3 regions of the Kitasatospora azatica KCTC 9699 genome follow, and region 2 is predicted to be linked to each of the others. Evidence: riboswitches for the same ligand, from Rfam matches in the RefSeq annotation. Region 2 holds a riboswitch; each other region holds the start of a gene.
What was found. Region 2 has a riboswitch for cobalamin ahead of nicT (Nickel transporter NicT). Riboswitches for the same ligand answer to the same signal wherever they lie in the genome.
Positions count from the first base shown of each region.

Region 1: it holds a riboswitch for cobalamin, as region 2 does, so the genes downstream of both, BR98_RS09935 (cobalamin biosynthesis protein) here and nicT (Nickel transporter NicT) in region 2, are expected to answer to the same signal.
Region 3: it holds a riboswitch for cobalamin, as region 2 does, so the genes downstream of both, BR98_RS16810 (ribonucleoside-diphosphate reductase subunit alpha) here and nicT (Nickel transporter NicT) in region 2, are expected to answer to the same signal.

Region 1 is NZ_JQMO01000002.1:2,167,878-2,171,131, reverse strand. It holds gene BR98_RS09940 (cobyric acid synthase) at 1-869, opposite strand, end outside; gene BR98_RS09935 (cobalamin biosynthesis protein) at 866-1,855, opposite strand; cobalamin riboswitch at 1,888-2,094, opposite strand; gene BR98_RS09930 (helix-turn-helix domain-containing protein) at 2,285-2,995, shown strand; gene BR98_RS09925 (alpha/beta hydrolase) at 3,105-3,254, shown strand, end outside.
Region 2 is NZ_JQMO01000003.1:4,987,634-4,990,887, forward strand. It holds gene BR98_RS32870 (sigma-70 family RNA polymerase sigma factor) at 1-230, shown strand, start outside; gene BR98_RS32875 (zf-HC2 domain-containing protein) at 227-943, shown strand; gene BR98_RS32880 (class I SAM-dependent methyltransferase) at 1,003-1,662, shown strand; cobalamin riboswitch at 1,711-1,925, shown strand; gene nicT (Nickel transporter NicT) at 1,967-3,058, shown strand; gene cobN (cobaltochelatase subunit CobN) at 3,136-3,254, opposite strand, start outside.
Region 3 is NZ_JQMO01000003.1:1,279,942-1,283,195, forward strand. It holds gene BR98_RS16810 (ribonucleoside-diphosphate reductase subunit alpha) at 1-1,785, opposite strand, end outside; cobalamin riboswitch at 1,942-2,071, opposite strand; gene BR98_RS16815 (cellulase family glycosylhydrolase) at 2,206-3,254, shown strand, end outside.

The sequences.
Region 1 (3,254 bases), on a different contig from region 2:
GGCCGGGTGGCCCAGCGGACCAGCACCCCCGGCTCCTGGGCCAGCGCGTCCAGGTCGGTGAAGTTGGACAGCCGCGGGAACCGCAGCACCGCCACCCGCAGCACGTCGGCGCCGAGCGGACCCTCGGACACCCGATCGACCACCGTCGACAGGTCCAGCGAGTCCTCCGCGTCCAGCCACAGGCCCGCCAGCATCGGCAGCGTGCCCAGCACCGGACGGCCGGTCAGCTCGTGCAGCATGTCCAGGCCCGGCTTCAGCAGCCGGGCGTCGCCGCGGAACTTGTTCACCAGCCAGCCCGCCACCAGCCGCTGGTCCTCGGCGCTCAGCAGCGCCAGGGTGCCGTACATCGCCGCGAACACCCCGCCCCGGTCGATGTCGCCGACCACCAGAACCGGCAGGTCGGCGGCCCGGGCCAGGCCCATGTTGGCGATGTCGCGGTCGCGCAGGTTGATCTCCGCGGGGGAGCCGGCGCCCTCGCAGACCACCACGTCGAAGCGGCCGCGCAGGTCGGCCAGGCACTCCAGCGAGCGCTCCAGCAGGTACGGCTTGCGCTCCCGGTAGTCCAGCGCGCCGACCTCGGCGATCGGACGGCCGAGCAGCACCACCTGGCTGCGGCCGTCCGCACCGGGCTTGAGCAGCACCGGGTTCATCGCCGCCTCCGGCTCCACCCGGGCCGCCTGCGCCTGCATCACCTGGGCCCGGCCGATCTCGGCGCCGTCGGTGGTGACCATCGAGTTGAGCGACATGTTCTGCGCCTTGAAGGGGGCCACCCGCACCCCCTTGCGGGCCAGCCAACGGCAGATCCCGGCGGTCACCACGCTCTTGCCCGCATCCGAGGTGGTGCCGGCGATCAGGATCGCGTTGCTCATATTCGTCCCCTCCAGAGAACCCGTGCCGAGAGACCCCGTGCCGAGAGAACCCGTGCCGTCAGAACCCGTGCCGCCACCGTCGTGCCCAGCGCCAACAACCCGACCCGGCGCGACAGTCGGCAGGCCCGCTCGATGTCCGAGACCGCCACCGGCCGCAACTCCGCACCCAGTACCGGCCGGTGCTCCACCCTCTCGCCGTACTGCAGCGTGCCGCCCAGCCGGACGCCCAGGGCGCCCGCGAAGGCCGACTCGGCCTGCCCGGCGTTGGGGCTCGGGTGGCTCGACCCGTCCCGGCGCCAGACCTTCCAGGCGGTCGCGGGGGAGTCGGCGGCCGCCACCGTGAGCAGCGCGGTGAGGCGCGCACCGGGCCAGCCCGCCACGTCGTCCAGCCGCGCGGCCGCCCAGCCGAACCGCCGGTAGCGGGGCGACTTGTGCCCGACCATCGCGTCCAGCGTGTTGACGGCCCGGAAGGCGAGCAGCCCGGGAGCCCCGGCCAGCGTGCCCCAGACCAGGGCGTTGACCACGGCGTCGGCGGTGTTCTCGGCCACCGACTCGACCACCGCGCGGGCGATCTGCTGCTCGTCCAGCGCGCTGGGGTCGCGTCCGCACAGGTGCGGCAGGCGCTGCCGAGCCGCCGTCAGGTCCTCGGCGGCGAGCGCGGCGCCGATGGTGCGGGCCTCCCGGGTCAGCGAGGTGCCGCCGAGCACCGTCCAGGTGGCCAGCGCGGCGGTGACGGTCCGTCGGGCGGAGCCGGCGCGGCGCTGCAGGGCGGCCGCGCCGAGCGCGACGGCGCCCACGCCGATCGCGGTGTGCAGGGCCCCCGCGCCCCGGTGGTCGCGCCACAGCACACGTTCCAGGGAGCCCGCCGCCCGGCCGAAGGCGGCCACCGGGTGACCGCGGCGGGGGTCGGCGAGCGCGGCGTCGGCGGCGTAGCCGACCACCGCGCCGAGCGCGTATCCAAGCGCAGGCGGCACGGCGCGCTGCATCGAAGCGTGTCCTCACTCAGGGTCCGCGCCCTGGATCGACGTAACCGGAGGCGAGAGTCTCCTGGCTCCCGGGTACAGACGCACGCCCGGGCCCGCTGGTGGAGCCGGCTGATGTCACTGCCGGCGGTCCTGTGGCGGACCGCCGTGACCATCTCTCGAACGTGCTCCCCGGTGACAGTGGCGGGACCGCGCCGGATTCGCACCGGCTTCCTCTGCTTGCCTCCGTTTGGCCCAAGGATCCCATCACGCGCCGGAACCGGGCGTCAACCAGGCGCCACCGCCGCGAACGGAGTGGTTGATCACACCGGCGGGGGCGCCGGTTCAACGCCCGTAGCTGGTGAATCGTCCAATGCCGTGTCAAGGCCCGCCGCCGCTCTTCGTGCGTTCAGCGGCTGGGGGCCGGATCGGCCCGGCCCTACCGTCACGGGCATGCGAAGAAGCAGGCCCCCCGCCCCCGCTCCGGTCCCGTTCTCCCCCGAGGCCGCCCGCGCCCATCGCGCCGGCCTCGGACTCACTCCGGAGCAGGTGGCGGCGGGGATGGCCGCGCACGGCGTACGGCTGCCGGCGGCCCATGTGCTCGGCTGGGAGAGCGGCGTGATCCGCCCCGGCGAGGAGGAGTTCATCGCGCTGGCCCGGGCCCTGTGGTGCCCGGCCGCGCAGTTGATGGGCACCGCGCCGGACTCGCTGCGCGACTTCCGGGTGGCCCGCGAGCTGACCCAGGAGCAGACGGCGGCCCGGATCGGGATCGGCCTGCACAGCTACGCGAGCGCCGAGCAGACCGGTCGCTGGAGCGGGGACGCGGACCAGAGCGCCGCCCTGGTCGAGGTGCTCGGCCTGCGGCTGCGCGACCTGGTCCGGATCACCGGCGTGGCCGAGGAGCTGGACCAGCGGCTGCGCCAGTGCGTGGACGGCCGCTGGCAGGCGCAGCTGAAGGCGGTGGCCAAACTGGTGCCGGTGCCGCGGGAGAGCATCGCGACGGCGCTCGCCGCGCTGCAGAACGAGCACCAGGTGCCCTCGCACTGGGGTTCCTCGACCTGGGGTCCCGCGACGCCCGCGGTCGAGCCGGAGCCCGCCGAGCCCCCGTACGACCGTTTCTGGGCGCTGCTGGCCCGCACCGACACCGGCGGTCTTCCGGTCTAGGCCCTTGACGTAGTCCGTCCCAACGGCGGCGCTGCGGTGGCCGCCCCGACCGGAACGCGATGAACTGGACGGACCCGTCCGACCCGCCATCACCACCCCGGGGAGAGCCATGCGTTGGGGAACCGCCGTCGCCACGGCCACCGCCGTCGCCATCGCAGCGGGCGCGGCCGCCCTGTTGATCGGACGTCGGGTCTCCGACCTCAGCCTGCGCCCCGCCACGGCCGAGGGCGGCCAGGCCAAGGGCGAGCCGGCGCTGCGG
Region 2 (3,254 bases):
CCGCCGAGGACGAGCTCGACCGGGCGCTGCGGATGATGGCGATCACCGACGCACTGGGCGCACTCACCCAGGCGCATCGGGAGGTCGTCGTGGAGACCTACCTCAAGGGCCGTTCGGTCGCCGAGGCGGCGGCCGAACTGGGCATCCCGGAAGGTACGGTGAAATCGCGGGTGTTCTACGCGCTGCGCTCGCTGCGGGTCGCACTGGAGGAAAGAGGGGTGACGTCGTGACAAGCTCGCGGGTCCCACCTGACCCCCAGGAACAGTCGGACCGGCACCTGGACGCCGGCGCCTACGTCCTCGGGCTGCTCGACGAGCCGGACCGGACGGCCTTCGAGGAGCACTTGGCCGGCTGCTCGCGCTGCCGGCGCGAAGTGGACCAACTCGGCGGGTTGGAACCGCTGCTCGCCGAGTACGCGGCCAGCGGTGCGGAGCCGGTGGAACCCAGTCCCCGGCTGCTGGACGCACTGCTGGACGAGGTCGCCGCCACCCGCCGGCGTGGGCGGGTGCGGCGACGCTGGCTGGTCGCCGTGGCGGCGGCGCTGGTCCTCGGCGGACCGGCCGTGACGGCGGCCGTGATGGAGGCGAGCCCCGCGCCCGCCCCACCGGCGGCGGTCGCCGTGGTCAGCCACGGCGCCACCGGGCCGACCGGTGCGAACGCCACCATCGGTGTGGCCCCGAAGGCCTGGGGCAGCGCGATCACCCTCACGCTGGGCGGCGTGACCGGCCCGCGCAGCTGTGACCTGGTGGCCGTCTCCACCACGGGCGCACAGCAGACGGTCACCAGCTGGACCGTGCCCGACGCCGGCTACACCGTGCGTGGCAACACGGTGCCACAGCTGACCACCGCAGGCGGCGTGGGCTTCCAGCCGGGCGAGATCAGCCACTTCGAGGTACGCGACCTGGCCACCGGCCAGATCCTGGTCTCGGTGCCCGTGACCTAGCACAGCCGGTGTCAGCGGAGGCTGGGAGCAGTGTCAGTGGAGGCTGGCAGCCTGGTGGCATGACTGCCCTCACCGGCGCCATCGCCGCCTACTGGAACGCCGCCGCCCCCGCCTTCGACCAGGAACCCGACCACGGTCTGCGCGCCGCCGCCACCCGCGCCGCCTGGGCCGCGCGACTGGCCGGTTGGCTGCCCGCCGCCCCGTCCGAGGTGCTGGACCTCGGGTGCGGCACCGGCTCGCTCACCCTGCTCGCCGCCGAGGCGGGCCACCGGGTGACCGGCGTGGACTGCGCGGAGGCCATGGTCGAGCAGGCGCGCGCCAAGCTGGCCGCCGCCGGTCACGGCGACGCGGTCCTGCTGGTCGGCGACGCCGCCCGGCCGCCGGTCGCCGCCGCCGCGTTCGACGTGGTGCTGGTCCGGCACCTGCTCTGGACGCTGCCCGACCCGCACGCCGCGCTGCGGGCCTGGACCGAACGGCTGCGCCCGGGCGGTCGCCTGGTGCTGGTCGAGGGCCGCTGGCGACAGCCCGCCGAGCCGGTCGCGTACGTACCGGGCGCCGACAAGCTGCCCTGGAGCGGTGGCGTCGGCGCCGAGGCGCTGGCCGAGGCGGTCGGCGAACTCGGCCTGACCGCACGGGTGGAGCAACTCGCCACCGAGCCCGAGCTGTGGGGGCACCCGGTGGACGACGAGCGCTACGCCCTGGTCGCCGAGCGCGGCTGAGACATCCCCGACACTGCGGCAGGGTTGCTGACCAGGTGTCCCGGCACCTACGGTGGTGGACGCCGTGGTGTTCGGGAAGACCGGTGACGGACCTTCAGGGGTCCCAGACCGGAGCGGCCCTCGCCACTGTGATCGGGGAGTTCTCCCACCGCCACCGCCGTGCTCACGGCGGCGGCCACTGGGCGCGGCAGCGTCCGGGAAGGCCGGGTGGGCAGGACGTTCGACCCGTAAGCCAGGAGACCGGCCACGGCACCGCACGACTACTGTCCACGAGGTGCTGGAGAGGCTGCCCCTTCCCATGGCCATGCCCAGAACAACCGCTGTTCCGATCGCCGCGAAGCCGATCACCCGCTTCGAACGCAAGGACTGGATCCGCACCGGCGGCCTGCTCGGGGTGATCGCGGGGATGCACATCGTCGCCTTCGGCGTCCTGGTGATGATGGTGGCGCCGCACCACTACACCGTCGGGACCCAGGTCTTCGGTGTCGGCCTGGGGGTCACCACCTACACCCTGGGGATGCGGCACGCCTTCGACGCCGACCACATCGCCGCGATCGACAACACCACCCGCAAGCTGATGGCCGAGGGCAAGCGCCCGGTCTCGGTCGGCTTCTGGTTCGCCCTCGGCCACTCCTCGATGGTGGTCATCATGGCCGCCCTGGTCGGCGGCGGGGCACAGCTGGCGACCAGTCTGATGGACGACAACTCCCGCACCCACAAGGTGCTCTCGGTGGCCGGTACCACGGTCTCCGGCAGCTTCCTGTACCTGATCGCGGCGCTCAACCTGGTTGCGCTGGCCGGCATCTACCGGGTCTTCAGAGCGATGCGGGCCGGGCAGTTCGACGAGCACGAGCTGGAGAAGCACCTGGACAACCGGGGCTTCATGAACCGGATCCTGGGTCGGCTGACCAAGTCGATCAGCCGGCCGGGCCAGATGTTCCCGATCGGGATGCTCTTCGGCCTCGGCTTCGACACCGCCACCGAGGTCACCCTGATGGTGATGGCCGGCTCCGGCGCGGCCTCCGGGCTGCCCTGGTACGCGATCCTCTGCATGCCGCTGCTGTTCGCCTGCGGGATGAGCCTGTTCGACACGCTGGACGGCACCTTCATGAACTTCGCCTACCAGTGGGCGTTCGCGAACCCCGTCCGCAAGGTCTTCTACAACCTGACCATCACCGGGCTGTCCATCGCGGTGGCCTTCTTCATCGGCACCATCGAGCTGGTCACCGTGCTGCACGACCAGTTGGACCTGGGCGACCCGGTCACCGACTGGATCTCCTCGATCAGCCTGAACAGCGCCGGCTACATCATCACCGGGCTCTTCATCGGAGTCTGGGCCTGCGCACTCGGCTACTGGCGCTTCGCCAAGGTCGAACAGCGCTGGTCCGTCCGCTAGTCGGCACGAACCAGTTGACCCGAAGGGGGGCGTCCGGTGGTCCGGGCGCCCCCCTTCGGTGTGTCACCAGTCGCGGGTCACCGGTCCTCGAGGTCGCCCTCGGCCTCCAGGAACGCCGCCTGCAGCTCGGCCAGCAGCTCCGGGTCCGGCTCGGCCCACAGGCCACGCTCGGCCGCCTCCAGCAGCCGCTCGCTGA
Region 3 (3,254 bases), 3.7 Mb from region 2:
CGTTGAGCCGCTGTGCTGGTCTTCAAAGAAATGGTCGATGTGCAGCTGACCGCGGGCCGCGCGGGTCTCGCCGTACGCCGGGTGCTGCCCGAACTGCTCGGCCAGCTCGCTGGAGCGCTCGTACGCGGTGAGCATGATCCGCTCGGCGATCAGCGTGGAGAGCCGCTTGGCCTCGGCGGAGTCGAAGTCCAGGCGCAGCTGGAAGAAGACGTCCTGCAGGCCCATCACGCCCAGACCCACCGGCCGCCAGCGGGAGTTGGAGGTGCCGGCCTCGGTGGTCGGGTAGAAGTTGATGTCCACCACGCGGTCCAGGAAGGTCACCGCGGTCCGCACGGTGGCGTCCAGCCGCTCCCAGTCCATCGCGTTCAGCAGGTCGGCGGCTGACGCGCCGTCGGCCAGGTGGGCACCCAGGTTGACCGAGCCCAGGTTGCAGACCGCGGTCTCGGAGTCGTCGGTGACCTCCAGGATCTCGGTGCACAGGTTGGAGGAGTGCACGGTGCGGCCCGGCAGCGCGGTCTGGTTGGCGGCCCGGTTGGAGGCGTCCTTGAAGGTCATCCAGCCGTTGCCGGTCTGCGCCAGGGTGCGCATCATCCGGGCGTACAGGGTCTGCGCGGGGATGGTGCGCACGGCCTTGCCGGCCTGCTCGGCCTTCAGGTAGGCCGCGTCGAACTCCTCGCCCCACAGGTCGACCAGCTCCGGCACGTCGGCCGGGGAGAAGAGCGACCAGTCGGCGTTGGCGTTGACCCGGCGCATGAACTCGTCCGGGATCCAGTGCGCCAGGTTGAGGTTGTGGGTCCGCCGGGCCTCCTCGCCGGTGTTGTCGCGCAGCTCGAGGAACTCCTCGATGTCCGCGTGCCAGGTCTCCAGGTAGACGCAGGCCGCGCCCTTGCGCCGGCCGCCCTGGTTGACGGCGGCCACCGAGGAGTCCAGGGTGCGCAGGAACGGCACGATGCCGTTGGACTTGCCGTTGGTGCCGCGGATCAGCGAGCCGCGCGAACGGATCCGGGAGTACGACAGGCCGATCCCGCCGGCGTGCTTGGACAGCCGGGCGATCTGGGCGTAGCGCGAGTAGATCGAGTCCAGGTTGTCCAGCGGCGAGTCCAGCAGGTAGCAGCTGGACATCTGCGGGTGCCGGGTGCCGGAGTTGAACAGCGTCGGCGAGCTGGTCAGGTACTCCAGACGGCTCATCAGGCGGTACAGCTCGGCCACCTCGGCCACCGACTGCTCGCTGTCCCCGACCGCGAGACCGCAGGCCACCCGGAGCAGGAAGTGCTGCGGGGTCTCGACCACCTTGCGGGTGATCGGGTGGCGCAGCAGGTAGCGGGACTGCACGGTGCGCAGGCCGAAGTACTCGAAGCGGTCGTCGCCCTGCGGGTCGATCAGCGCGTCCAGGGCGGCGGCGTGCTTGGTCACGAAGGCGGCGGTGGTGTCGCCGATCAGGCCCTCGGCGTGGCCGACGGCGATCGAGGCGGCGAAGGAGACCGCACCCTGGCTCGCGGCCTCGTCCAGGATCTCCTGGGCGAGCAGCCGGGCGGCCAGCTTCGAGTACTGCGGGTCCTCGGCGATCATCGAAGCGGCGGCGTCCACGGCCAGCCCGCGCAGCTCGGCGAAGTCCGAACCGGCATGGCGGCCGCGCAGCGCGGCGGCGGCGACGTGGCCGGGGTCCACCTGGGGGAGGTCGGTGCTTCGGTCGGTGAGCAGCCGAAGCAGCGCAGTACCGGGGTCGGTCTGGGCTTCGTCGGCAGAACCCTGTGAGGGCAGGGCAACTGAGGCAGCGACGGTCAAGGCGCACTCTCTCCTGTGGCGGCGGCGGACGGGCTCGTCCGGAGGAGCGCGCGGCAGGGAAAAACGGCACGCCGAAACGTTCCGGCGCGCGCGTCAACCCTGGCCCACCCGCGAGGCCGGACGGTACTTCAGTGCTGGGAGGCCTCTGCGGGGAGGCCGGGTGGCACACCGTCGGCAGGTCCTCGGACTTGCGGGCCCTTCGTGTGCAGCCCCGCTCACCGCTGCGGGGCAGTCCCGGACTCACACCGGATTCCCCTGCGTCGACAGCGAGAGTGAGCATACATGTAGTGCGGACTCCTGCGAGTAGCCCCATATGTAGTGTCGCGCGCGGTGTCTGACCCAGTACCGGACGGTTGCGAAACGTGGCTTCCGGGGCCCCGAGGGGCTTGGCGCACAGCCCGCTGGCCTACCCTGTAGCGCATGCTGAAGCACACGGGGAGAAGGCAGCAGATACTGGTGGCGCTGGTGGCGTTCCTCGTCTCGGCGCTCGCGACCGTTCTGGCCAGTACCGTCACCACTGCCTCGCCCTCGGTCCAGCCGGGGAGCGACGGGAAGTCCGGCTCGCCGGGCGCGACCAGCACCAAGCCGTCGGCGCCGAGTTCGCTGAGCGACCCGCGCAAGCCGCTGCCGATCGGCCTCGCCTACGGGGACACCCTCACCTGGAAGAACGACCAGGAGCTCGCGGTCGGCCTCGGCGACGCCGTCGACTCCGGCGCCAAGTGGATCCGGGTCGACCTGTCCTGGAACGACATCCAGCCGGACAGCCCCAAGACCTACGAGTGGCAGCGCTTCGACCGGGTGCTGAACGGCGCCCGGGCCCGCGGCCTGGAGGTGCTGGCCACCATCGGCTACACGCCGAAGTGGGCCCGCAAGGCCGGCTGCAGCACCGACGACGCCTGCCCGCCGGCCGATCCGGCCAAGTTCGCCGCCTTCGCCCGGGACGCCGCCAAGCGCTACGCATCGCAGGGCGTGCACATGTGGGAGGTGTGGAACGAGCCGAACATCCCGTTCTGGGCGCCCAAGCCCGACCCGGCCGGCTACACCGAGCTGCTGACCGCCACCAGCAAGGCGCTGCGCCAGGCCGACCCGCAGGCCTACGTGCTGATGGGCGGTCTGGCGGCGGTGGGCACCGATCCGTCGATCGCCTACGTCTCGCAGGGCGACTTCCTCACCGCGGTCTGCAAGCTGGGCGGCAACAAGGTGGTCGACGCGATCAGCTACCACCCCTACACCTATCCGTACCTGCCGAGCGCCAAGACCTCCTTCGGCACCGCCATGGAGGACATCAGCAGCGCCCAGGGCAACCTGGTGTCGATCCTGGCCGGCAACGGCACCCCCGACCTGCCGATCTGGATCACCGAGACCGGCGCGCCGACCAACGGCCCCGGCACCGCGACCGACGGCAAGACCATCCCGCCGGACACCACCCACGTGACCGAGGCCTACCAGGCCGCGATCGCCACCGACAC